DNA from 4 places in the Paenibacillus azoreducens genome. Region 2 is predicted to be linked to each of the others. Evidence: a T-box and tRNA genes for the amino acid it is inferred to sense, from the RefSeq annotation. Region 2 holds a T-box; the other regions hold tRNA genes.

The links. A T-box is a leader RNA that pairs with one kind of tRNA and senses whether it is charged. The one in region 2 lies ahead of argS (arginine--tRNA ligase), so its partner is inferred to be a tRNA-Arg.
Region 1: it has a tRNA-Arg gene. The T-box ahead of argS (arginine--tRNA ligase) is inferred to sense a tRNA for this amino acid. The anticodon was not compared.
Region 3: it has a tRNA-Arg gene. The T-box ahead of argS (arginine--tRNA ligase) is inferred to sense a tRNA for this amino acid. The anticodon was not compared.
Region 4: it has a tRNA-Arg gene. The T-box ahead of argS (arginine--tRNA ligase) is inferred to sense a tRNA for this amino acid. The anticodon was not compared.

Annotation. Positions count from the first base shown of each region.
Region 1 is NZ_AP025343.1:1,900,645-1,906,864, reverse strand. Features, by position in the region: gene tig (trigger factor) at 1-875, opposite strand, end outside; gene L6442_RS08130 (hypothetical protein) at 1,016-1,858, opposite strand; tRNA gene L6442_RS08125 (tRNA-Arg) at 2,276-2,349, shown strand; gene L6442_RS08120 (MFS transporter) at 3,213-4,463, shown strand; gene L6442_RS08115 (IS4 family transposase) at 5,142-6,220, shown strand, end outside.
Region 2 is NZ_AP025343.1:4,888,117-4,894,336, reverse strand. Features, by position in the region: gene L6442_RS21525 (acrylyl-CoA reductase family protein) at 1-897, shown strand, start outside; gene L6442_RS21520 (hypothetical protein) at 1,004-1,510, shown strand; gene L6442_RS21515 (MogA/MoaB family molybdenum cofactor biosynthesis protein) at 1,816-2,328, opposite strand; gene L6442_RS21510 (CobW family GTP-binding protein) at 2,493-3,509, shown strand; T-box leader at 3,591-3,846, shown strand; gene argS (arginine--tRNA ligase) at 3,965-5,659, shown strand; gene L6442_RS21500 (ATP-binding cassette domain-containing protein) at 5,692-6,220, shown strand, end outside.
Region 3 is NZ_AP025343.1:1,863,620-1,869,839, forward strand. Features, by position in the region: partial or broken gene L6442_RS07975 (RbsD/FucU domain-containing protein) at 51-149, shown strand; gene asnB (asparagine synthase (glutamine-hydrolyzing)) at 214-2,058, opposite strand; gene L6442_RS32815 (hypothetical protein) at 2,466-2,597, shown strand; gene L6442_RS07985 (magnetosome magnetite crystal formation protein family) at 2,686-2,979, opposite strand; tRNA gene L6442_RS07990 (tRNA-Arg) at 3,118-3,191, shown strand; gene L6442_RS07995 (L,D-transpeptidase family protein) at 4,638-5,294, opposite strand; gene L6442_RS08000 (serine hydrolase domain-containing protein) at 5,690-6,220, opposite strand, start outside.
Region 4 is NZ_AP025343.1:7,049,994-7,056,213, reverse strand. Features, by position in the region: gene nrdE (class 1b ribonucleoside-diphosphate reductase subunit alpha) at 1-1,049, opposite strand, end outside; gene nrdI (class Ib ribonucleoside-diphosphate reductase assembly flavoprotein NrdI) at 1,036-1,395, opposite strand; gene L6442_RS31565 (hypothetical protein) at 1,588-1,797, shown strand; gene clpP (ATP-dependent Clp endopeptidase proteolytic subunit ClpP) at 1,892-2,488, opposite strand; tRNA gene L6442_RS31555 (tRNA-Arg) at 2,792-2,866, opposite strand; gene L6442_RS31550 (sugar-binding transcriptional regulator) at 3,200-4,240, shown strand; gene gap (type I glyceraldehyde-3-phosphate dehydrogenase) at 4,344-5,354, shown strand; gene L6442_RS31540 (phosphoglycerate kinase) at 5,572-6,220, shown strand, end outside.

The sequences.
Region 1 (6,220 bases), 3.0 Mb from region 2:
ACGACTGAAGCTTCTTTTTTGCCTTTCGCTTCTTGTTCCTTGCGAGCCAGAAGTTCTTTTTTCAGATCTTCTTTATATTCGTTCAGCGTTTCAAATTCACTTACGTCTTTGGCAAATTCGTCGTCCAGCTCAGGCAGCTGTTTGCGTTTGATTTCGTGAACTTTCACTTTGAACACAGCTTGTTTGCCGGCAAGCTCTTCCGCATGGTAAGTTTCAGGGAACGTCACTTCAACGTCTTTGAAATCGCCTGTTGCCATGCCAACGACTTGTTCTTCAAATCCAGGAATGAACGTGCCGCTTCCAAGCTCGAGGGAATAGCGTTCTGCTTGACCGCCTTCGAACGGATTGCCGTCTACATAACCGTCAAAGTCGATTACGGCGATGTCGCCTTCTTGCGCTGCGCCTTCGTCGATCACGCTAAGTTCGGCATGGCGCTCTTGAAGACGTTTCAGTTCTTCGTTCAATTCTTCTTCGGATACTTCTACTTTCTGTGCAGGTACTTCTACGCCTTTGTATTCGCCAAGAGTAACTTCAGGTTTAACGGTTACTTTAGCTTTGAATTTGAAGGCTTGTCCTTTTGCGAATTGATCGATTTCAACTTCAGGACGGTCTACAGGGAAGATATCCGTTTCGTTAACGGCTTCTGTATATACCTCTGGAAGCAAAATATCGATGGCGTCTTGGTACAAAGCTTCTACTCCGTAGCGTGCTTCAAAGATCGGCCGCGGCACTTTACCTTTACGGAAACCAGGCACGGACGCTTTCTTAACTACTTTGTTAAAGGCTTTGTCAATCGCAGCGGATACGCGTTCCGCTTCTACTTCAACTTCAAGAACACCAAGGTTCTTCTCTATTTTTTCCCAGGTTGCTTTCATTTTATGCTTTCCCCTCCAAAAATATTTCACATGGTCATTAGTTTAACGCGCACAGAATAACCACTATAGTATAAACAAGATTGTACCCTTTTTCAAGGGCATCCCTTTGGCAAGTCTTTAGGAAGAGCTTCCTGTTTTTTCTATACATTTGCTCCTGCAGCCACAAACTGTTTCATGGTGCGGTACGCCTGCTCGAAGCGAAAACGCATGGTATCCGTTACGCCGTACATGCTCCGGATTTCCTCATCGCTGCGGCTTCCCGTCAAGCTTTCGGAAACGATCTGGTGCAGCGCGGCCGCCCAAATATCGACGGTTTCATCATTTTCGTCCACGATGGAATAATAATCTTCGGTTCCATAAATAGCCATAATAAACTGCGTCCACAGCTCTTGCGCAAAATAATAAAGCGCCGGTTCCTGAACTTCTGTCTGGCCGCCTACCCTTTCCGTAATCAAACCGATCTGGGGCGGAAACTCATCCGGGCCCAGCGGGACCGTTTCCACTTCGATTCTAGCACGTTCCTGCTCGCGGAGCAGTTCGATGCTCCCCTGCATTCCGCGTTTGCGCAGCGTCTGCAAAACTCTGAATTGGAGCAGCGGATGCAGCGGATGATTTTGCAGCCAATGCACCAGCGCTTCGTCGATTTCGGGGCCTTCAAGGTAAGAAAGCTGCTCGAGCGCCAGCATGTTTTGTTCGCTGAATGGTTCCTGCATGGCCGTGTGCATCAGCTTGTCCGCATAAAACTGATCTTCGGCAAGCTTGGCCTGCACATTCTGGCGCTTCATTTCATCCTCGCTCGGTCCTTCTTCTTCAGCTTCTCCCTGGCCGTCATCCGTTTTGCCGGGAATATGCCCGGGAAATGCGGCTTCCAGCCATTCAAGAAGCGCTTGCCATTCTTCATAATGCCGCTGATCCTGACCTTGACACTGGAGCAAAAAACGCAGAAGATCCATTGCTTCCCCGTACCGTTCGTTTTCCAGCATAACTGTCAGCTGAATCTGATAGAAGTCGAGTGTCTTTGGAAAGAGAAATACGTTGTCTCTTCCGGGGAATGTGGATTCGCTAATAGGGGATTCCTCCTTTCTGTCCGGTATGATCAATTAATTGTTGATTATATCATACCCGCATGGCAGTTGAAAAAACCGGCTTGCATAAATGGGTGCCTAACTGAATATCAATTAAGAGAAAAACGTCCATCGACGTACTTTCAAGGAAGACAGACCGCGTTTAGCGGATGTTTTTCTAGGGATTATAGAATACTATAAGCTCTGCTGAAACTTATATATTATATAATCTAAAACTTACATTCATCTATTTCCAAAAACGATTTTATTAATTATATTAATTTCTTATTGCCAATTATCCACCCATATGATATTATATTTCTTGCGTGAAATTTTGTCCCAGTAGCTCAGCTGGATAGAGCAACGGCCTTCTAAGCCGTCGGTCGGGGGTTCGAATCCCTCCTGGGACGTAAAGCAAGCCACTCATTGGAGTGGCTTTTTTTCATTAGAGGGATTCGAACCCGGGTTCGTCGGAGCATAGGCATCGTTAGGGTAACATCGCAGTCAGCCCGTAGGGGTGTACCCCGGACCTGGGTCGTAGTCAAGCCACTCATTGGAGTGGCTTTTTTTCATTAGAGGGATTCGAACCCGGGTTCGTCGGAGCATAGGCATCGTTAGGGTAACATCGCAGTCAGCCTGAAGGGGTGTACCCAGACCTGGGACGTGATAGCCACTCATTGGAGTGGCTTTTTTTCATTTATAAGGATCATTATGAGGGATTCGGTGCAGAGTTCTCGGAGCCTGTACTACTTAACTCCTGTCAACAACTTATGACTAAAATCCACGAGCGACCTTACTCAAAGCATGAGAAAAACGGGTATATATCCCATTTTTTATTTTACAACGTAACAATGTTATGTTACATTTTTAATGCGGATAAATGAAATGGCCATGGCGGCTCGATTTTGCCGATTTAAGAGGCGTTTTACCTTCCATAAGCTGAACTTTATTTTAAACCCGAACATAACTGAACAAAAATGGACTGCTATAGATACCGATATGCGATCCGGCTGAATAATTATCAGCTTTTATAGCCGACCAGGGTGCAGATTCATATTTTTAGAACATAACAATGTTCCGTAATTTTATTAACTGTCCGCCATTTTGCAATTTTGATTTTGTTTATAAATAAGAATTTTGCAAAAATCCAAGGAGCGACTTTCATCAGCAATATATAGAGCGAAACGGTTTAGTTTGACTATATATTGTACCCGGAAGCGGTTGGAAATCGAATTTTGCAAAATCCTGAAATAAAAATGAAAGGGAGAGATTCATGACTGCCAACAAACAGGCAAAAGCTTCATCGCTGCTGAGCAACCGCTTCGTGCAAGTCATTTTGATGTCCACATTGTTTCTGCAAATCGGAATTTGGGTACGAAATATCGCTATTTTGCTTTTTGTTAAAAAAATGACGAACGGTGATGCATTTGCCGTTTCGTTGATCTCCGTCGCAGAGTACGCCCCGATCTTCGTGTTTTCGTTTATCGGGGGAACGTTTGCAGACCGCTGGCGCCCCAAAAGAACGATGGTGACCTGTGATTTGTTAAGCGCGCTTTCCGTTCTTGTGGTTCTTGCCGCCATGATGTTCGGTTCGTGGAAGGTCGTATTTTTCGCAACGTTTGTGTCGGCCATATTGTCCCAATTCTCGCAACCCGCCGGGTTGAAGCTGTTTAAACAACATGTGCCTGGGCATTTAATGCAAAAGGGCATGTCGGCATATCAAACCTTGTTCGCGGTATTTATGATCTTCGGTCCGGTCGTCGGCATGTTCGTATATCAACGTTATGGAATCGAAACGGCCATTGGCATCATGGCCATCGCCTTTCTTTTGTCCGCTTTATCGCTCACCTTCCTTCCTCGGGATCGGCAGGATGAAAAGGATCAGGAACCATCGCAAGTGCTGGAGGACATTAAGGAGGGATTCCGGTATATTCGCTCCAGTGTGATACTTCGTAAACTCGGAGCCGGCTTTTTTGCCGTAGGACTGGGTTTTGGCCTGATTCAGCCGCTGGGCATCTTCCTTATTACGGAACGGCTCGGGAAGCCTGAAGATTATTTGCAATGGTTCTCGCTCGCTAATGGCGTAGCGATGATTTTCGGCGGTGTGCTGGCGATGAGCTTTTCCAGCAAGCTGCAGCCGCAGAGACTTCTGACGTTTAGCATGGCTGTTGTTAGCTTGACGATCATTGCCATGGGACTGTCAACGAACTATTGGATGACGCTTGGTTTTCAATTTATTAGCGGCCTTGCATTTCCTTCCATTAATATCGGAATCAATACGCTGATGATGCAAAATACGGAAGAATCGTTTATCGGCCGGGTCAACGGGATTTTGAGTCCGCTTTTCACAGGTTCCATGGTTGTTACAATGATGTTTTCAGGCGTTATCAAAAATGCATTCTCGCTAGTTTCCGTGTTTGTGATTTCTGGTCTATTTATCCTTCTGGGCGTGGTGGCTCTCTTCCCGCTGCTTAAGCTGAAGGGCGGCATTCCCACTGTCAGTTCGTCTTCCGAGCAGGCCTAACAATTGCTGTAGTCCGTTTCTACTCTTCATTGACAATTATTTTTTTACATTCTAGGCAAGTAGAGCAGCTCTTATGACCCTTCCGAGAAACGGGTGCCTGCACATTTGCAGGTTTTCCTTATGAAGCACACAAAATCTCAAAGAAAGATGCTGATTTGCAGGCTCCTCCAGAAAGGTCCGCCTTCGCTTGAGGAACTGTACTTCTAATCCATTTCATAATGCCAACCGCTGGTTGATCCAATTAGGTTCAAGCATTCGACATACATCCTTTATGAAATGGATTGGATATAGATCGATAAGTATTAGATTATTAGATACCTAGCTTCAAGAATCCGATATAAATCCATTATGAAAATTGATTCAGGACGCAAGCTTTTTCAGACAGTTGATCATGTGATCAGGAAAATGTTGCGAAAGTGCATCCTTTTCAGGCATGTTATAGCGTGAAATGCAAAATTGTTGTGAAAGTACATCCATTGGACCATGAATCGTCTGTTTATGCCTAAAAGCTGGGGAAAAGATGCACTTTTGCAAGCTTTCTAGCCGTAATTGCCTGGAACGCTAAAATAGATGTACTTTTGTACGCCTGTTGATTATCAAAAAAATGGTAGAAAAAGACCGCTCATTTCTGTAAAGTGTTTGTACCCCTACAAACCCTACGGAAGGTGAGACGGTCTCATGAACCATCGTACAATGTTAGTCCCTATTCTTCAATCCCTTATTCCTAACGAGGAGCTTCAACCTTTGTTACAGCAAGCCAATTATGTTGATACAGCAAGGAAATTTACAGTTTACGAGCTCTTTATCTTTCTTGCTGAAGCGGCGCTTGGGCAGTGGGATGGCTATCGAGACGGAGAAAAGCGAATGGTCGCCTGTGGATTGCGTCCGGCGGATCACTCCACGATCTCCAAAAAAGCGAAAGAAGTTCCGTTCAGCGTCTTTAAGCAACTGCTTCATCTACTGATTCGCAAATGCAATCGCTCCACTCGCAGGCGTCTTCGGCTTCCAAAAGAGCCGCTGGCGGTGGATTCCACGACCATTTCTGCCGGTCACAATCGGCTGCCTTGGGCTCCATCGGTAAAAGGAGAGAAGAGTGGCATTAAGCTGCACGTGTCTTTGTTGACTGAGACCGGCGAACTCCATCGTGTTACGGAATCGACGGGAAAACAGCACGATTCGACCCTGTGCAGTGCGGTAACGGACTCTAATTTCATTCTGGTTGCGGATCGTGCATATGGAAAGCATAAGCAGTTTGATGCGTACATGGAGCAGGAGCAACGGCAGTATTTTGTCATCCGGTTGAGAAACAATACGGTACTGCATGAGCCGGTTTATCGTGAACGAAAACGCCCTTACGAACATACAATTGAGCAAGATTTGACCTGTCAGCTCGGAACAAAAGCGTCTTTGACCCGATATCGATTTCGGGTCGTAAAGCTAAAGGATCCCCAAGGCAACCCGGTTGTCCTGGCGACCAACTTACACCGTCCCTCGGCGGAGAAAATAGCAGAAATCTACCGACAACGCTGGCAAATCGAGGTGTTTTTTCGATGGATTAAACAGCATCTGAATGTGCCCAAACTTTTTGGGAAGACACCAAATGCCGTTTACGGACAATTATACACCGCATTAATCGTGTACGTGCTGCTTCAGTACGTGTATGAGCAGGGAAATAGCCAGGTTCACCCAAGTGCACGATTATCTTTTGCAGAGTTCGATCGACTGATCAGCTTAGCGGCCTTGCCTCCCGAATGGGT
Region 2 (6,220 bases):
TTGGTTAAAGTCCTTTACTCCGGCGTCAATTACAAGGACGGGCTTGCCGTTTCGCCGGAAGGGAAAGTTGTTAAGGATTACCCGATCGTGCCGGGGATCGATCTTGCAGGCGAAGTGGCCAAATCCGATCATCCCGATTTTCGGGAAGGGGATTTGGTCGTATGTACGGGCTACGGCCTTGGCGTTTCCCATGACGGCGGTTTTAGCGAATATGCGCGTATTCCTGCTGATTGGCTCCTTCCGCTGCCGGAAGGTTTAAACCCGCGCGAAGCGATGGGGATCGGTACGGCCGGGTTCACAGCTGCGCTTTCCGTCGATAGATTGCTGCACTCCGGCGTTTCGCCGGAGTTTGGTCCCGTATTGGTTACCGGTGCGACAGGCGGCGTTGGCAGCTTTGCGGTCGATATTTTGTCCAAGGCAGGGTACAGTGTTACGGCCAGCAGCGGCAAATTGGAACAACAAAAAGACTGGCTGCTGAGCCTTGGTGCCGCTGACGTAATTGGCCGGGACGAAATCCAAGCCGCCATCGCAGGTCCGCTCGGCAAACAACGCTGGGCCGGTGTCATTGATCCGGTTGGCGGGCCGCATCTGGCACAGTTGTTCAAAAGCATCCGGTACGGGGGCGCGCTTGCGCTTTCCGGGCTCACTGGCGGCACGGGCTTTGAAGGCACCGTCTTTCCGTTTATTTTACGCGGCGTGGAGCTGCTTGGGATTGATTCGGTGTATTGTCCGAAGGAGCGGAGGCAGCGTATTTGGAGCAAACTGGGGCGGGATTGGAAGCCTGAGCGTGCTTTGGCCAAAGGGATCCATGAAGCCGCCCTGCAAGACCTGCCGGAGGTGCTTGAGACCATCCTGCAGGGGAAAGCAGTGGGCAGAACGGTTATTCGCCTGGCATAAAGCGGCATATCCGTCTGCTGCATAAAGCGTTTGTAATGTTGGTATTCTAACCCCATATCATACTGTCTTCCGCTTGAAGCGGCGTGAGGGGAAGGGATGAACCAACATGAACAAACGGTTAGCGCTGCTGCTGGCTTGCGTGCTGCTGGCTGCCACGGCCGGCTGTAACAAACATACCGTCATCAAGAAAGAAACCAAACTGTATAATTTCGATTCTTATTCCGAAGGCAATATCCGTGCGAAGTCCCAGGGTAAAGGTCTGAACGGGCAGCTGATCAACGAGATGAAGCAGATATTCAGGGACAAAAAAATTCCGCTGACCCATGAAACCTATGCCGAGGACGGGCGCGGCAATATCAGCTACATTTTTTATCTCAAGGGCAATCCCCGGCAGTATATTACCCTTCATGTGTTTAGCAGTAAAGAGGAACGGATCGCGCGTATTCGTAACTGGTATGGAGGAGAGCATCGGATAGATACGCCGAAATCCCGCACGACCATTTATAGCCACAGTCGGGCGTCCTTGATTTATACGTCATCGGGAAAAGACAAAGGTATCTACGAAAAACAGGTTCACGAGGTGTTTAATTCCTTGATTGGTCGCATGCAGTAACTGCCCAATGAGGTTATATCTAGAATGGAAGTCTCATGTGACACTCGAATATGCTCCTGTAAAGAAATAGCGGCACAGGGAATGAACCCTGCGCCGCTATTTTCTTAAGATTATAGAATTTATAAATTTTCTTGCTACGCTGAACAATTCTATAATCGCAAGAAAAACATCCGCTAAATGCGGTCTGTCTTCCTAGAAAGTACGTCGATAGACGTTTTTCTTATTAACAAAAAAATAAAATGGTGCTGCTCTGTGGGGAAGATCTTGCCGATTTTCAGTGGGTGTTGGAGCGTCACTTTCTCGGGTTATTTTTTGTAGATCTCCCGCATCACGTGGCGCAGCTCGGGTATGATGAGCCGCTCCATTGCCAGTCTAACCGCTCCCGTGGAGCCCGGTATGGAGAAAACCGCAGTGCTGCCGGATGTTCCGGCAATAGCACGGCTGAGGATCGCGGCAGGTCCGATATCTTCCGTAAAACTCAGGTATCTGAAAATTTCCCCGAACCCCGGCAGATGCTTGTCCAGCAGCGAAGAAACGGCTTCGTAGGTGGTATCTCTAGGGGAAATACCGGTTCCTCCCGTTAATATGACAGCTTCTACTTCCGGATTTCCCGCAGCTTCATGAATCAGCTCCCTGATGCCTTCATAATCGTCTTTGACGATGGTATAACCGGCAATCCGGTAACCGGCTTCTTCCAATAGGGATTTAGCCAACCGGCCTCCGGTATCGGTCTCCGGGGTGCGTGTATCCGATACGGTGATCACCATGCAGGATACGGTGTCAGGCGCTTCGCTGCGGTGCTGGTCTACTGATCTCATCTTGTTATACTCCTCTCCCTTTGAGTGTGTCTTTTTAGGATAGTCCTTTGCACGCCATCATGCAAATGGCAGGTCCTGAACCGCTGCTGTTGCGGCGAAGCCGGGGGTGTAGTACACTTTGCTAAAAACAGATGATTCATCAAAGCGATCTAGAGGAGAACGATATGACGAAGCAAAAGACAACGCCCATTTACATATTATCCGGTTTTTTGGGGAGCGGGAAAACCACCCTGCTTCAGCAGCTGGTATCCCATTGGCAGGCTCAGGGGCTGCTTCCGGCCGTAATTATGAACGAAGTTGGGGACGTCAATCTGGACGGGCTGCTTGTTCAGGAGCAGGTACCCATGACGGAAATGCTTAGCGGGTGCATTTGCTGCTCGATCCGCGGCGATTTGAGCATGGAGATTGCCGGCCTGATTGAGAGGGAAGATCCGGATGTGATCGTCGTCGAAGCGACGGGAATCGCAAATCCGATGGAAATTTTGGATGGGGTGACCGAAGCGGCTTTGTACTTGAAAATTGATCTCAAGGGCGTTATTACGGTCGTCGATTCGGCTCATCTTTTGGAATTGTATCAACAGCAGAAAGGAAAAACCTTCCGCTTGATGCAGGAGCAGATCCGCACCGCGTCCTGTCTTATATTAAATAAAACCGATCTGGTCAGCCCGGAAAATAAACAGCTGCTCGGAACCGTCGTTTCGCAGTGGAATGCCTATGCGTCTGTGCTTCCGGCCGTCCGCTGCGATGTCGATCTGTCTGCGGTTTTGGAGGCGCTTGAAGCAGAAAACCCGGCTGGGAATAACTCCGGCGCATTTTCGATCCCTGAGGATGGTTTGGAGCAGAACGCTGCAGAACATCATCATCCGGCGCATGATCATACGCACCATCATACGCATGACCATGTTATGGTCTATACCCATTATTTAAATGGTCCTGTCGATAGCGGAGAATTTGAGAACTTCATTGCGAAGCTTCCACGGGAGGTTTACCGGGCCAAAGGCGTGTTGACGTTCAGCGACACCGCAAGCCGCTTTTTGTTCCAATACGCCTTTCGGGAACCTGATTTTTTGCGGATTACGCCGCAAGGAAACGTGCCGGACGTGGTTGTTTTTATCGGGGAGCATTTTTCCAGATCGGAGCTGGAAGAGGGCATGCGGGTACTTGAACAAAGGGAGCAGTAAGAGGACCAGCCGCTTTCGGGTTTTTCTTCGCGAAAACATGGCTTGATTTATAGAGCATGGGATGTGTATAATATTGAAAATTGAATGTCTGGGATCGGGAGAGTAAGGAAGGGCGAACATGAACAGCGAGCCGGGGCTGGTGGAAGCCGGTACATGTTTCCTTCGTGAAGCGCACCCGGGAGATGGCGGGTCCAAAACTTTTGTTGCATAAAAGTCGGTAGGTTCGTCCGGATAACCCCGTTACAGGTTATTGAGGGAAATGCTAATAAGGACTGATGTGGTCTTTGTTTCGTTTACTTAGAGTGGTACCGCGGGAATATAAGCTCTCGTCTCTATAATATTGAGACGGGGGCTTTTTTGTGTAAGGGAAAGGGCTCAACTGTCCAGGACTAATTTCAGTATTGAGTCAGGGTAAGACCGCTTATTTTTCAAAATAGACAGAGAGGATGATCATAATGCTGCAACAATGGGCCGCAGATGCGCTCAAAACTTATGTACCGCTGGAAGCCGATCAAATTATGGGGCTGCTGGAGATTCCGCCTTCCGCGCAAATGGGGGATATCGCTTTTCCATGTTTTATGCTTGCCAAACAGTTTCGAAAAGCCCCGCAGGAAGTAGCCAAAGACATTGCCGGATCTTTCAGCCATCCTGCGATTACAGCCGAGGCCGCAGGCCCGTACATCAATTTGAAATTTGATCGTGCCCATTACATTCCGCTGATCATGGATGAACTGGCCACGGAAAACATTCCGGATACCGGAAAGGGGAGGAAGATCGTCATCGATATGTCTTCCCCGAATATCGCCAAGCCGTTCGGCATCGGCCACCTCCGCTCGACCGTGATTGGAGCGGCCATATACAATATGTATAAGCTCGCCGGTTACGATGTTGTCAGCGTTAACCATCTCGGCGATTGGGGGACACAGTTCGGCAAGCAAATTGCCGCCTATAAGAGATGGGGGGATGACAACGCTATTTCCGAAGACCCGATTGGAGAGTCCCTTAAATTATATGTTCGTTTTCATGAGGAAGCCGCTGAAGACGAGACGTTGGAGCCGGAGGCAAGAGAGTGGTTCCGCAAGCTGGAAGCCGGTGACGAAGAGGCACGGAGACTGTGGGCATTTTTTGTGGAAGTCAGTTTGAAAGAATTTAACCGGATGTATAAGCGGCTGAATGTGAGCTTTGATTATACGCTTGGGGAGAGCTTTTACAATGATAAAATGCAGCCCGTCGTAGAAAGCTTGAAAGAAAAAGGATTGCTGGAGGAAAGCGACGGCGCTCTGGTGGTCCGTCTGGATGATGAAGGCATGCCGCCATGCCTGATCCTGAAGAAGGACGGAACCACTATTTATCCGACAAGGGATCTGGCTACCGCGATCTACAGACATGATGTGATGGAGGGAGAACGCCTGCTGTACGTGGTTGGAAATGAGCAAAAGCTGCATTTTCAGCAAGTGTTCTCGGTATTGCGGAAGATGGGGATGGACTGGGCCGACAGCTGCATCCATGTGTCTTTTGGACTCATGAAATTCGAAGGCAAAAAGATGTCCACGCGGCGCGGCAAAATCGTTGTGCTTGAAACAGTGCTTGATGAAGCGGTGGCCCGGGCGCTGGCGATTATAAATGAAAAAAATCCGGATCTGGAAAATAAGGAACAGGTGGCGAATGCCGTAGGGATCGGCGCGATTATTTTCGGCGACCTCAAAAACCACCGTCTGAACGAAGTGGATTTCTCATTGGAGGAGGCTTTGAGTTTTGAAGGGGAAACAGGCCCCTATGTGCAGTACACCTATGCGAGAACACAAAGCGTGCTGACCAAGGGGGCGGCAATGGCTGGAACGGCGGGCATCACAGCGAATTCAGCCCTGCCCGGATCGGATGTGCTCGGGGATTCAGGCTGGGAATTGTTGAAGTTGCTGACCCGGTTCCAGGAGCAGCTTCAGCGTGGCCTCCGCAACCATGAGCCTTCCGTTTTGGCGCGTTATGCGCTGGATGTGGCACAATCTTTCAATCAATTTTATAATAAGGAAAGAATTGTAACAGACGAAGATCAAGTCAGATCCGCAAGATTGAATTTGACGCGTCTGGCAGGATTGTCCCTGTCGCGGACGATGCAATTGCTTGGAATCGGGACGCCGGAACGTATGTAAGAGAACGAATAACGGAAGGGGAGTCTTCATTGGTGCTTGAAGAGGTCAAACCTCAAAAACCCGAAGGTTTGGTAACAATCCAAAATGCGGATAAAGTATATGGACGGCGCAAGGTTCTGAAGGATATTTCACTGACGGTAGGCAGCGGGGAGTGCATCGCGCTCGTGGGCAAAAACGGGTCCGGCAAAAGCACGCTGCTGCGGCTGCTGGGAGGCCTTGCCCATCCGACATCGGGCATTCGGTCGGTTCGAAAGGGGAACCTTTCGACCGGCTATGTGCCTGAAAGATTTCCCCAACTACCCTTTACTCCTCGAGAGTTTCTAATGAGTGCGGCCGCGGTAGGGGGAATGGACAAGCCATCGGCCGAGCAAAAGGTATCAGGCTTGCTGCAGCAGCTTGATATGGAACAATATGCGGATGTGCGGATGAACCGGTTTTCTAAAGGCATGCTGCAAAAGATCAACCTGATCCAGGCGATGCTACAACGTCCGGATTTGCTGCTGCTGGATGAACCGTTGTCCGGTTTGGATGTGAAAGCGCAGGAGAAACTGCTCTATTTGC
Region 3 (6,220 bases), 3.0 Mb from region 2:
AGACTGTCGTAATAAGAAGAGAATGCGATTAAACAAAAGGAGGTTTCGAGATGCTGAAAGGAATTTCCTCTCTTCTGTCGCCGGAACTGCTGAAAATCCTCTGCGAAATGGGGCACGGGGATGAGATTGTGTTTGCAGATGCGAATTTTCAATAAAAATATCTGCCCGTTCTGCAAAGAACGGGCTTTTTGGTAGCGATAATCTAAAATTAGTTTATTTAATAGTGACATGGTAAGTTTTAAGCCAGTTGTTGACTTGAGCGAGATAGGCGAATAATTGCGGGCCGGACATCAGCTGGCCAAACCAAGGCAGATTGGAGGACGCTTCGGGCGAGGCTGCGATCTCACGGATTTTTTCCTGGTTAATAAGCGGAAGGATCGGTGAAGCTGGATCATCCAATATATCAAACATTTGTTTTTTGACGGCGGCAAGAAAATCGGGATTATGCGTTTTGGGATACGGGCTTTTTTTGCGATACAGGACATCATCAGGCAATACGCCTTCCAAAGCCTTGCGCAAAATGCCTTTTTCTCGGCCCCCGGCCATTTTCATTTCCCAGGGGATATTCCATACATACTGTACGAGCCGGTGGTCACAATAAGGAACGCGGACCTCCAGGCCGACGCCCATGCTCATGCGGTCCTTGCGGTCAAGCAGCGTAGGCATGAAGCGGGTAATGTTCAAATACGACATGATGCGCATTTTCGCTTGTATTCCGTTTTCGCCGCGGAGTTTCGGCACCTCCCGCACAGCTTCGGCGTATCGGTCCTCAAGGTATTCAAGCGGCCGTACCCACTCGCGGATTTCAGGCGAAAGCAAACTTTCCCGCATCTCCGAGGCTACTGCCCAAGGGAACGTGCCCGAATTCAGCATCTCTTCCCGGTGAAACCATGGATAACCCCCGAAGATTTCGTCCGCGGCTTCCCCGGATACGGCTACGGTAGCGCCTTTTTTAATTTCCCGGCAAAAGAGGTAAAGGGAGCCGTCAACATCCGCCATACCCGGCAAGTCGCGTGTCAGGGTGGAGTTGCTCAACGACTCGATCAGCTCCGGAGTATCGAATTCGATGTAATGATGATTTGTCCCGAGCTCCTCGACCATTCGCTGAATCCAAGGAGCATCCGCTCCCGGCTGAAAAGCATGGGATTTGAAATGTTTGTCGTTGCCAACATAGTCGACCGAATAGGTATCCATCTTTCCCTGTCCGGTCCGGTTGTAATATTGCACGGCAAGCGCCGTCAGCGCGCTTGAATCCAGTCCCCCGGAAAGCAGCGTGCATACGGGAACATCGGAAACGAGCTGGCGCTCGAGCGTATCCTGAAGCAGCTCGCGCAAATGCGAGGCGGTCGCTTCTGTATCTTCCTCATGCTGATGGCTGTCAAGTTTCCAATACTGATAATGATTCAAACCTCTGCGGCTAAAGATCATGGCATAACCCGCGCGCAGTTCCTTCATGTCGCGGTAAACGCCTTGGCCCGGCGTGCGTGCCGGTCCGATGATAAAAATTTCCGCCAAACCTTCGGCGCCTACGGAGGGTTCGACTTTGGGGTGCTGAAGCAGTGCTTTTGGTTCGGAACCGAAGATCAGCATACCTCCGATCAAGCTGTAGAAAAATGGTTTTACGCCAAGCCTGTCACGGGCCATAAAGACCTGCTGGCGCACGCTGTCCCAAATGGCGAAAGCAAAAATGCCGTTGAATTTATCGACGCAGGCTGGCCCCCATTCGATGTAAGAGACCAAAAGAACTTCCGTATCGCAATTCGTCCGGAAGTGATGTCCTCTTTTCAGCAGCTCCCGCTTGAGTTCTGCCGCATTATACAATTCCCCGTTATATACTATGGTGTATAAGTCCTCATCATCGTATACAAGCATGGGCTGCGCCCCATTTTCCGGATCGATGACGCTGAGCCTGCGGTGGCCGAAGGCACAAGGGCCTGAAATCCATGTTCCGTATGCATCCGGGCCTCTTGGAGTCAAGGTTTCCGTCATTTTTACGAGCGTCTGCAGATGCTGCGTCAAATCGCCGTTCCACTCGACAAAACCGGTAATTCCGCACATGACGGTTCATCCTTTCTATTGTTGTTCGTCTCTTTGCTATCTTTTTGCTATTTTTTTGCATGATCAGGATTGCGGTTCAGGTTTAAATAATTTCGCTAGCTTTTTCCCGGTTTTTATTCCCGGGGCCCCCGAAATGTATTCGGTGTTGCTTCAAATTTTCACGGCACTCTTTGGGGTTGCACCAGTTCCCTATTTTGTCAAAGTGATACAGTTATATGCCGAAGAAAGGAATAAAATGTCTGTCCGCTTGCGTTAGGCCGAAGGAAACTTGTCACAAGCAGCGAGATGGTATCGGGCAAATGGAACTTTGCACCTTGTTTGAAATCGGGCTATAAATGTAGCCATTTATTGAGGGACATATCCACCCTTCGCGTTTCCCATACTATAATTCAGGGGGGTGAGCGAAAGTGGCGTTCACGTATAAAAAAACGAAAGGCAACAAGTATGCCCACCAGACTGAATTCGCCGAAGAGGTCCTGAGCAAGAACGACAGAAATTTGGCTGTTCCGCAAAGCCCGAGACGTTTTGGCAATAAGTAACCCCTAAAGTGAAAAACCTCCGAAACCGATCGGAGGTTTTTCATCCTTAATGCAGCTGAGATTCATTACATATAATGGAAGGAAGAGGTCACTCATATTCGCGCAAAACCTGAATTCCTTTTACGATATTGTAGATGAACGTCCCCAAATAAATAATGATGAACAGAATGATATAACCGAGCACCGACCCCGGATTATCTGCACCAAAAGTAAGAATGAGCAGCGGAACAGCCGAAGCGAAAGGCAAGATATGGGATATCAACGCTCGTCTTGAATGCATGATGACATACGAATCAGTGGAAGCGATCCAGACGATCAGGGGGAAAATAAACGGCGCGAAAAAAATGCTGAAATACGATAAGGATGACAGCAATTGACGCATTGCCAAAACTCCTTTAACATGGTTTGCTGTTATCATATTACCCCTTCAAACTAACGATGATTCATTTTTGAAAATTTCTCTTTGAATTTTCCCGAAAATGCGTTATAATAATTAACGCACCGTTTTTATACATATTAAGTCCCAGTAGCTCAGCTGGATAGAGCAACGGCCTTCTAAGCCGTCGGTCGGGGGTTCGAATCCCTCCTGGGACGTAAAGCAAGCCACTCATTGGAGTGGCTTTTTTTCATTAGAGGGATTCGAACCGGGTTCGTCGGAGCAAAGGCATCGTTAGGGTAACTTCGCAGTCAGCCCGAAGGGGTGTACCCCGACCTGGGACGTAGTCAAGCCACTCATTGGAGTGGCTTTTTTCATTAGAGGGATTCGAACCGGGTTCGTCGGAGCCTAGGCATCGTTAGGGTACCATCGCAGTCAGCCCGAAGGGGTGTATCCCGACCTGGGACGTGGTATTCACTCATTGGAGTGGCTTTTTCATTAGAGGGATTCGAACCGGGTTCGTCGGAGCATAGGCATCGTTAGGGTACCATCGCAGTCAGCCCGAAGGGGTGACTCCTGAGCAGGGACGCCAGGCCACCGGTATTTTTACGATTGGTCTTCGCATGCCTTGAGGTATATTTCTCCATATGCTAAGATAACAATAAGTAAGGAGCAGCCGGCCCAGGCTGCCCCTCGTACAAACATCTTGAGCGGGATTCCCCTCCGAGATCATGTATATGAACGCGAAGTAACCCACTTAGGCGCGAACCTTAGGAGTGGGTTACTTTCGTTTGTCGATGTAAGTCAGCAAAGCCAACAGGAACAACCCGAAGGTAAGAACCTCACCGAACGAAATGTTCATCGCACCACCCCCTTTCGGGAGGGTGCGCCCACTCAAGGTGTGTATGTACATTCCATATTATACCATGTTGCCTCTTGGATAAGAGGCTTTTTAATATAAATTTTCAATGTCGGTAAGCATTAAGTAAAATGAAAGTGGTAGATCAAATTCAGTGCGGAACGATAACATTTAAACAACGAATTCCTGAAATTGTAAGAAAGCCTCTGCAAAAACATATACTTTCTGAACAAGTGCTCCAATATACATTTTGCAAAAGGGCGAAGTTTGCTCTTACCACACTTTGGTTTATCTGGATTCAGCTAACGAAACTGGGTAGCGTTATTTCGAGGAAACCGAAGCCGATTTAGATTTAACGAAACTACAGAACGTTATTTGGACGAAATATGCCCGAATGAGCCTCATTTGAGCTGAATAGCGTTTCATAGTTTCGTTATAAATTTTAGAAGCTTATTTTTGTCCAAATAACGATTGTAGGTTTCGTTAGCTTATGGCAGGATTACATCCAAAGGGGATTCGAACACGGGTTAAGTCTGAGCATAGACATCGGTAGGACAAAATGGCAGTCAGCCCGAAGGGATGTACCAAGGCCTGGGACGTACCCCGCAAAGCTCCCAACGCGGTATACCGGGGGTCCATCACTATGGAAAAAACCGCTCATGTTAAGAAACTCTGACTACTATTGAAGTGCACCCCTTAGAATAGACATTGGAAAAACCCCTAGGTTGCATCCTAGGTGTTTTTTTCAATGTCCACTAAATGGGTCTTGACCAATAATGGACAGGGATTTTTTTTTCATGTGAGTTCATTCCATCAACCCTAATGCTTCGTAGATCTTTTCGGAAACAACTCCATTTCGCGGCAATTGCTGATCCCGCTGGAAATTCATCAGGGCACGGGTGGTAAGGGGTCCAAATTTACCGTTGGTTGCCCCCGTAAAATATCCGGCACTCTTCAGCCGGGATTGAATAAGCTGTACATCTGCTCCGACATCCCCTTCGGCGAGCCGCTTCGGATGGTGATTCAGATCCCCTAAAACATGACCGTAGATCGTAACTTTTGTCCCCAGAGGAATCATCTCGTATAAATCCATGACATCCCTGTTGAACATGCGTATACAGCCATGACTCTGGTGTTGGCCGATGGAATAGGGTCTGTTTGTTCCGTGAATTCCATAACTTCCCCAAGGCACGTTTAATCCGAGCCATCGTGGACCAAAGGAAGGCCCCCAATTTTTCCCCTTGTACGTGATGATGTATTCTCCAACGGGAGTTGGTGTGGATGGGTTGCCGACCGCAACGTGGTAGGTTTTGATTTTCTTCCCTTGTTTCCACACAACCAGTTTGTGTTGAACCGGATAAACATCAATAGAGTAAACCGATTCATAGTTAACGATGGGGAGCGATGGATCGGCATGGGCAGAAGTAAACGAGCCGGCGAAAAATAAAACCAGGATGGACATATTAACGTTTTTTAAGAAACGATGGAACGTTTTCCTAGTCATCATCATATTCAACCTTGTCTTGGATAACGGATTTAAAGGGGTTTAGTTATTATCTCCTAAGGAAATTTGAATATTCGGTTTCTCGCCGCTCCATTCCCAAATGCCGTTGCCTCAGCTTATCATCAATTTTATTTCCATGGGACAACGTATAGTTAAAAAGAAAAAAACTCTATCCTCAAGCCTGAGGATAGAGTTTTTCTAACTCCGTGCGATTCAAGTTCCAACAATCCGGTGAACCTTCGCGCTTGCATCGCCGCACTGTACGCTGGTAGCTGTGCACGGTGCAGGTAAAAAAAGGAATATCCGTTACCCACTATTATTTCGCATTCATACTGGACAACGATTTCAAAAACTTATAATAATGGCAAAATCTCATCCCAAACTGCATCAAGTATCGCCTGCATATTTTCTTCATGGCTGTTGATCGCAACTACTGCGTTTTTGCCAGGAATGACAACACAGAATTGGCCGAACATTCCATCAGCGCGATAGGCATCATGCTGACACATCCAGAACTGGCAGCCGTAACCTTGACTCCAATCCGGACCGCCTTCGTTGTCAATCTGTCTGCGGGTCGCAAACTCGATCCAGTCTGCTGGCACAAGCTGCTTGCCGTTCCACTTTCCCTTTTGCAGCAGCATTTGTCCGAAGCGGCTCAGCTCTTCATTGTTGATATAGAGTCCGGTACAGCCAAGTGTAACGCCAAGCGGGGAGGTATCCCAGCTTATATTCTGAATGTCTAGCGGCTCAAACAGGCGAGGCGTTAAATAATCTTTTACGGTTTGGCCTACCGCAGCTTGAACCAATGCGGAAATCATGAAAGTGTCGCCGCTGCTGTAAGTGAAAGTCTCTCCCTGGGGTCTATCCAAAGGCAGGGACATATA
Region 4 (6,220 bases), 2.2 Mb from region 2:
GGATAGCCGGATTCAAGCTGGGTAGACGCGATTTTGGTCAGCATGTCGCGTGCGCTCATGACGGTCTTTTTGGTGACCTTGTCATTGGCGAGCAGCTCGTCGTACATCGTGTCGAGATCCATATCATCCAGATGTTGGCCGTAAGCTTTATAGACCGAATAAGGGCCGAATACGACAAGCGGTTTGTTCTGAGCGGCGAGCTCGTAGAACTTGTTCGGGATGATCAGGCCGATGGACAATGTTTTGATCCGCAGCTTTTCGTCGGCATTAATCTTTTTCGAATCGAGGAACTCGATGACATCCCAACCAAAAATATTGTAGTAACCTGCGCCCGATCCTTTGCGCTGCCCCATTTGGTCGGCATAGGAGAAAGCATCTTCCATGAGCTTAAGCACCGGCATAATGCCTTTGGCCGCTCCGGCCACTCCTTTGATCGGTTCGCCGCGTCCGCGCAGCTTCGACAGGTTGACGGCTACGCCGCCCCCGATTTTGGACAACTGCATGCAGGTTCCGAGCACATAGTTGATCGAGTTGAGGGAGTCGTCCATTTCCAGCAGGAAGCATGACACCAATTCGCCGCGGCGGCTTTTGCCCGCATTCAGGAATGTCGGCGTTGCCGGCTGCAGGCGCTGTTCGATCATAGCTTCCGCGATGCGCAGTGCCTTAGCGCCGTCTCCATCCCCAAGATGAAGGGCGACAATGGCGACGCGGTCCGGGTATTGCTCCAGATATTTGCTTTTGTCATTGGTCTTCATCGCGTAATCCTTATAGAACTTGGATATAGCCATGTAGGATTGGAACTGGAAGTCGCTTTTGGATGTGAGGGTAAATACCGATTCGACTTCCTCGTAAGTATATTTTTCAAATACATTTTCGTAGTAGTCATTTTCAATCAGGTAATCCAGTTTCTCGCGAAGGGATCCGAATTTCATGGTTTGTTCTTCGACTTCTTCCATAAAAGCCGCGACCGCTTCTTTATCTTTCTCTAATTGAAAATATCCGTCCGCACCGCGCTGCATCAATTCGTTGTTCAATTCAATATGCTTCAATAGTCCGCACCCTTTCAACAAAAGTTTCTATATCCTGCGATGTTCCCGACAGTTCGAATTTCGTAATGACCGGAACATGGTACATATCGGAGATGGTATCCGCGCTTTTGGCAAAGCCCGGTCCCCAGTTGCGGTTGCCGCTGGCGGAAACCCCGCGCAGCATCTTGCTGTTATGGGACAAAAATGTTTTTACCTTTTCAGGCACTTGCCCAAAGCCGGTCGTATACGTCACAAGAACATAAGGTTCGTTCACCTGTTCCTGTTCCGCGATGGAAACGGCCCGCATATTCAGCTTGTTTATAAAACGTCTGACATTCCCGGTTTTGGAATCGTAGACAACCAACATCCCTATCACTCCTAACAGATATTTTGCAATAAAAAACGACGCTGCCTTCCGTGCTGCTTCTAGTTCCAGAGGCAAGTCGTAGTGGTATCATTTAGGTTGAATTCATCAATATGTAGATGGCAAAATGAATTTTACCTCAATATATTGGGATAGTCAATGTGTAAATGTCTACATCCCGATGGGAGTGTGAGGGTGAAAAAAGCAGGAAATCTATCATTTTTAACGCTTAATCCTATTATTCGGCCAAAAGCGCCAAAAGAAAAAAATTTAAAATTTGAAAACAAAAAAACAGGGGCTTCTCCCCGAAATCTGGTGTGCCAGACTCTCGGAGAAAGCCCTGTTTTTAAATTTATAAGTTTTTGGGTTCCCAGCAAAGTATTTGGAATAAGCACAGAAGCATAGGCCAAAATAATAGACCAATTAGATTGTCCTGAATAGCGTAACAATGGGCGCTTTTCTTACTAGTTTAAGCAGCGATTTTCTTGATCGCGCTCTATTAAACGCCTTTTACCGGAGGATGCTCGAGCACCTTATCGACAATGCCGTATTCGGCAGCTTCCTTCGCGCTCATGAAGTAGTCGCGGTCGGTATCTTTTTCGATGCGTTCCAGCGGCTGGCCTGTGCGTTCGGCGAGGATACGGTTCAGCGTATCGCGCATTTTCAAAATGCGGCGGGCGCGGATTTCGATATCCGTTGCCTGTCCTTGAGCACCGCCAAGAGGCTGGTGGATCATGATTTCACTGTTAGGCAGGGCGTAACGTTTGCCTTTCGCGCCTGCGTTCAGCAGGAATGCGCCCATGGAAGCAGCAAGACCCACGCAGATGGTGGATACGTCCGGCTTGATGTATTGCATGGTATCAAAAATCGCCATACCGGCTGTAATGGAGCCGCCCGGGCTGTTGATGTAAAGATGAATGTCCTTCTCAGGGTCTTCGGCAGCCAAGAACAGCAGCTGGGCAATAATCGAATTGGCCACCACGTCGTTGACATCGGATCCCAGGAAAATAATGCGGTCCTTCAAAAGTCTGGAATAAATGTCGTAGGCGCGTTCGCCGCGGTTGCTTTGTTCAACGACCATAGGTATATAACTCACGTGGAAAACCTCCCTTATTTAGATTTTGCAAAATTCGATTTCAGTCGCTCCCAGGGAGCAATATATATAACGAACAAGATCGTTTCGATCTATATATTGCTAAAGTCGCTTCTTAGATTTTTGCAAAACCCTTAATTGATTTAAATGTAATCATTCTATACATACTTTTACCGTATTAACCTCATGATAAACAATTCCAATCAAAAAGTCAAAGAAAGTCAAACTCCGGGCAAAAAAAATAGCCTATGATTGGCTTTGGGCTTACGGGTTAAATATATGGTACAAGCTTTCATTATAAAGTAATGGCGCGCCCGCGAGGAATCGAACCTCGATCTCAGGCTCCGGAGGCCTACGTCATATCCATTGGACCACGGGCGCATGATGCAAATTGTGAGATGTGCTGCCAGCAAGTACTGACACATACATTTCATGCAGCAAAAGTTATTATACGCTAAACCGGGTGACTTTGCAATAGTTCCTTTTCTAAAATCGGCGGAAACCTTGTTTTTCCATATACTGCCGTGCTTTGTTGTGAGGAACTGCACACGCGCTTGTATAAGAGGAAGAAAGAATGTAAATGATAGTCGTTGGACTACTTGCAACAGAGCCGGAAATTGAGTAAAATGTAAGTGGGACTTAAAACGTTAACCCGGGACATTTTAAGGCCAGGAACCGGAGAGAAGGAACTTGAAGTTGCAGGAGTGGAAAGCAATGCGGAAAATATTAGAGATACAAAAGCAGCTTCTGCCTGATCTCATGGACATTCTCAAGACTAGGTACACCATTCTTCATCAGATCATGCTTTCGGAGCTGATCGGCCGGCGGACGCTGGCGGCATCGCTCCATATGACGGAGCGGGTGCTGCGCGCTGAAACGGATCTTCTGAAAGCCCAGGGGCTGATCGAAATTGAAAGCTCCGGCATGAGGATCAGCGAAGCGGGACGAAGGCTGCTCGAAGAGATGGGCCCAATGGCCAAGGAACTGTTTGGACTCAATGAACTGGCCGAGAAAATCCGCCGAGCATACAATCTGCAAAAGGTTGTCGTTGTGCCGGGGGATTGCGAATCCTCACCGGTCACCAAACGGGATCTCGGACGCGAAGGGGCCAAAGCTCTGCTCGGAGTCATGAATCAGGAAGACACGGTGGCCGTCACCGGCGGATCTACATTAGCTACCGTTGCGGAGGCACTGAACCCGCAAGCGTCGGTATCGATGAAGAACAGCTGGTTTGTGCCTGCCAGAGGCGGTCTTGGCGAGAGTGTGGAATTCCAGGCGAACACCATTGCCTCTACCATGGCAAAACGCGTAGGCGCTCAATACCGGCTGCTGCATGTGCCGGATTTGCTTAGCGACGATGCGTACCAATCGCTTGTGCAGGACCGAAATATCCAGGAAATTGTGCAGGTGATCCGCCAGTGCCGCATTATCGTGCATGGCATTGGGGATGCGATGGAGATGACCCGGCGCCGAAAGCTGGACCCGACTGCAGCACAGGAGATCCAGAAGGAAGGAGCGGTAGCTGAATCTTTTGGCTACTACTTTAACGAAAAGGGTGAGGTTGTCCATCGGATGATCACGCTTGGTTTGCGGCTCGAAGACATCATCAGAACCGAAATCGTCATCGGGATCGCAGGCGGGAAGGATAAGGCGAAGGCTATTCATTCCGTGCTGAAGTTCGGCCACGAGAATATCCTTGTTACGGATGAGGCGGCTGCAATCGAAATTTGCAGGCAAATCGATGAACAAATTTGAGGTTATCAATACAGGCAATGCCTGTTTTGAATAAAACGGATTTTGCGGCCGATGCCGGTTTTTGCGGAATCCCTACAAAACGACTTTCTAGGAGGACTATTCAATGAGTGTAAAAGTAGGCATTAACGGTTTTGGACGTATCGGACGACTCGCTTTCCGCCGCATTCAAAATGTGGAAGGTATCGAAGTGGTTGCAATCAACGACTTGACTGATGCTAAAATGTTGGCTCATTTGCTTAAATATGATACAACTCAAGGTAAATTCGAAGGAGAAGTTGAAGTTCATGACGGCTTCTTCAAAGTAAACGGCAAAGAAGTAAAGGTTCTTGCTAACCGCAACCCTGAAGAACTTCCTTGGGGAGAACTCGGCGTTGACATCGTTCTGGAGTGCACAGGCTTCTTCACAACCAAAGAAAAAGCTGAGCTTCACCTGAAAGGCGGAGCGAAAAAAGTCGTAATCTCCGCTCCAGCTACAGGCGACATGAAAACCGTCGTTTACAATGTGAACCATGAAATTCTGGACGGAAGCGAAACCGTTATTTCCGGCGCATCCTGCACAACGAACTGCTTGGCTCCTATGGCGAAAGTTCTGAATGACAAGTTCGGCGTCGTAGAAGGCCTGATGACTACAATTCACGCTTACACAGGCGACCAAAACACTTTGGACGCTCCTCACGCTAAAGGTGACTTCCGCCGCGCTCGCGCAGCTGCTGAAAACATCATTCCTAACACAACTGGTGCCGCTAAAGCGATCGGTCTGGTAATCCCTGAACTGCAAGGCAAACTCGACGGCGCAGCTCAACGCGTGCCAGTTCCAACAGGTTCCCTGACTGAACTCGTGACTGTACTGAACAAAAAAGTAACAGCTGACGAAGTCAACGCAGCCATGAAAGAAGCTTCTGACCCAGAAACTTATGGCTACACTGAAGATCAAATCGTATCTTCCGACATCAAAGGCATGACTTTCGGATCCTTGTTCGACGCTACTCAAACCAAAGTTCTGACTGTAGGCGACCAACAGCTCGTTAAAACCGTTGCTTGGTACGACAACGAAATGTCCTACACAGCTCAATTGGTTCGCACATTGGAATACTTCGCTAAACTGGCTAAGTAAGATCGGCCAAGCAAAAGCGAACATATGGAGCGGAAACAGAACCTTTTGTTTCCGCTCTTTGTAAATGGAATGTTTTCAAAGCGGGCAAGTCTTTTTTGGATAGAGAATCTGGAGAGTATAGATCGATAAAAACAAGAGGATTGCAAAAATCCCGGTTGCGATATGTTACCCCTGTTATTCCTGAAAAACAAAAAAATGGGTTGCGGAGGAACGAACTATGAATAAAAAGTCTGTACGTGATGTGGAAGTTAACGGCAAACGCGTGTTTGTGCGCGTGGATTTCAACGTGCCTTTGGAAGACGGAAAAATCACTGACGATACACGGATTCGCGAAACGCTGCCAACGATCAAATATTTGATCGAGCATGGCGCCAAAATCATTTTGGCAAGCCATATGGGCCGTCCGAAAGGACAATTTGTGGATTCCATGCGTCTGACTCCTGCCGCTGTACGCCTGTCCGAACTGCTCGGCAAACCGGTGGTGAAAGTGGACGAGGCTGTAGGCGAGGCCGTTAAGGCTGAAATCGAAAAATTGCAAAACGGCGACGTGCTGCTGCTTGAAAACGTGCGCTTCTACCCTGGCGAAGAGAAAAATGACCCTGAGCTGGCCAAACAATTTGCCGAGCTTGCGGACTTGTTCGTTAACGACGCCTTTGGAGCGGCTCATCGCGCACATGCTTCCACAGAAGGCATCGCGCATTTCTTGCCAGCCGTATCCGGTCTTTTGATGGAGAAAGAATTAAGCGTACTGGGCAAAGCGCTCTCCAATCCTGAACGTCCTTTCACTGCCATTATCGGCGGATCGAAAGTCAAAGATAAAATCGACGTGATCAACAACCTGCTGAACATTGCTGACAATGTACTGA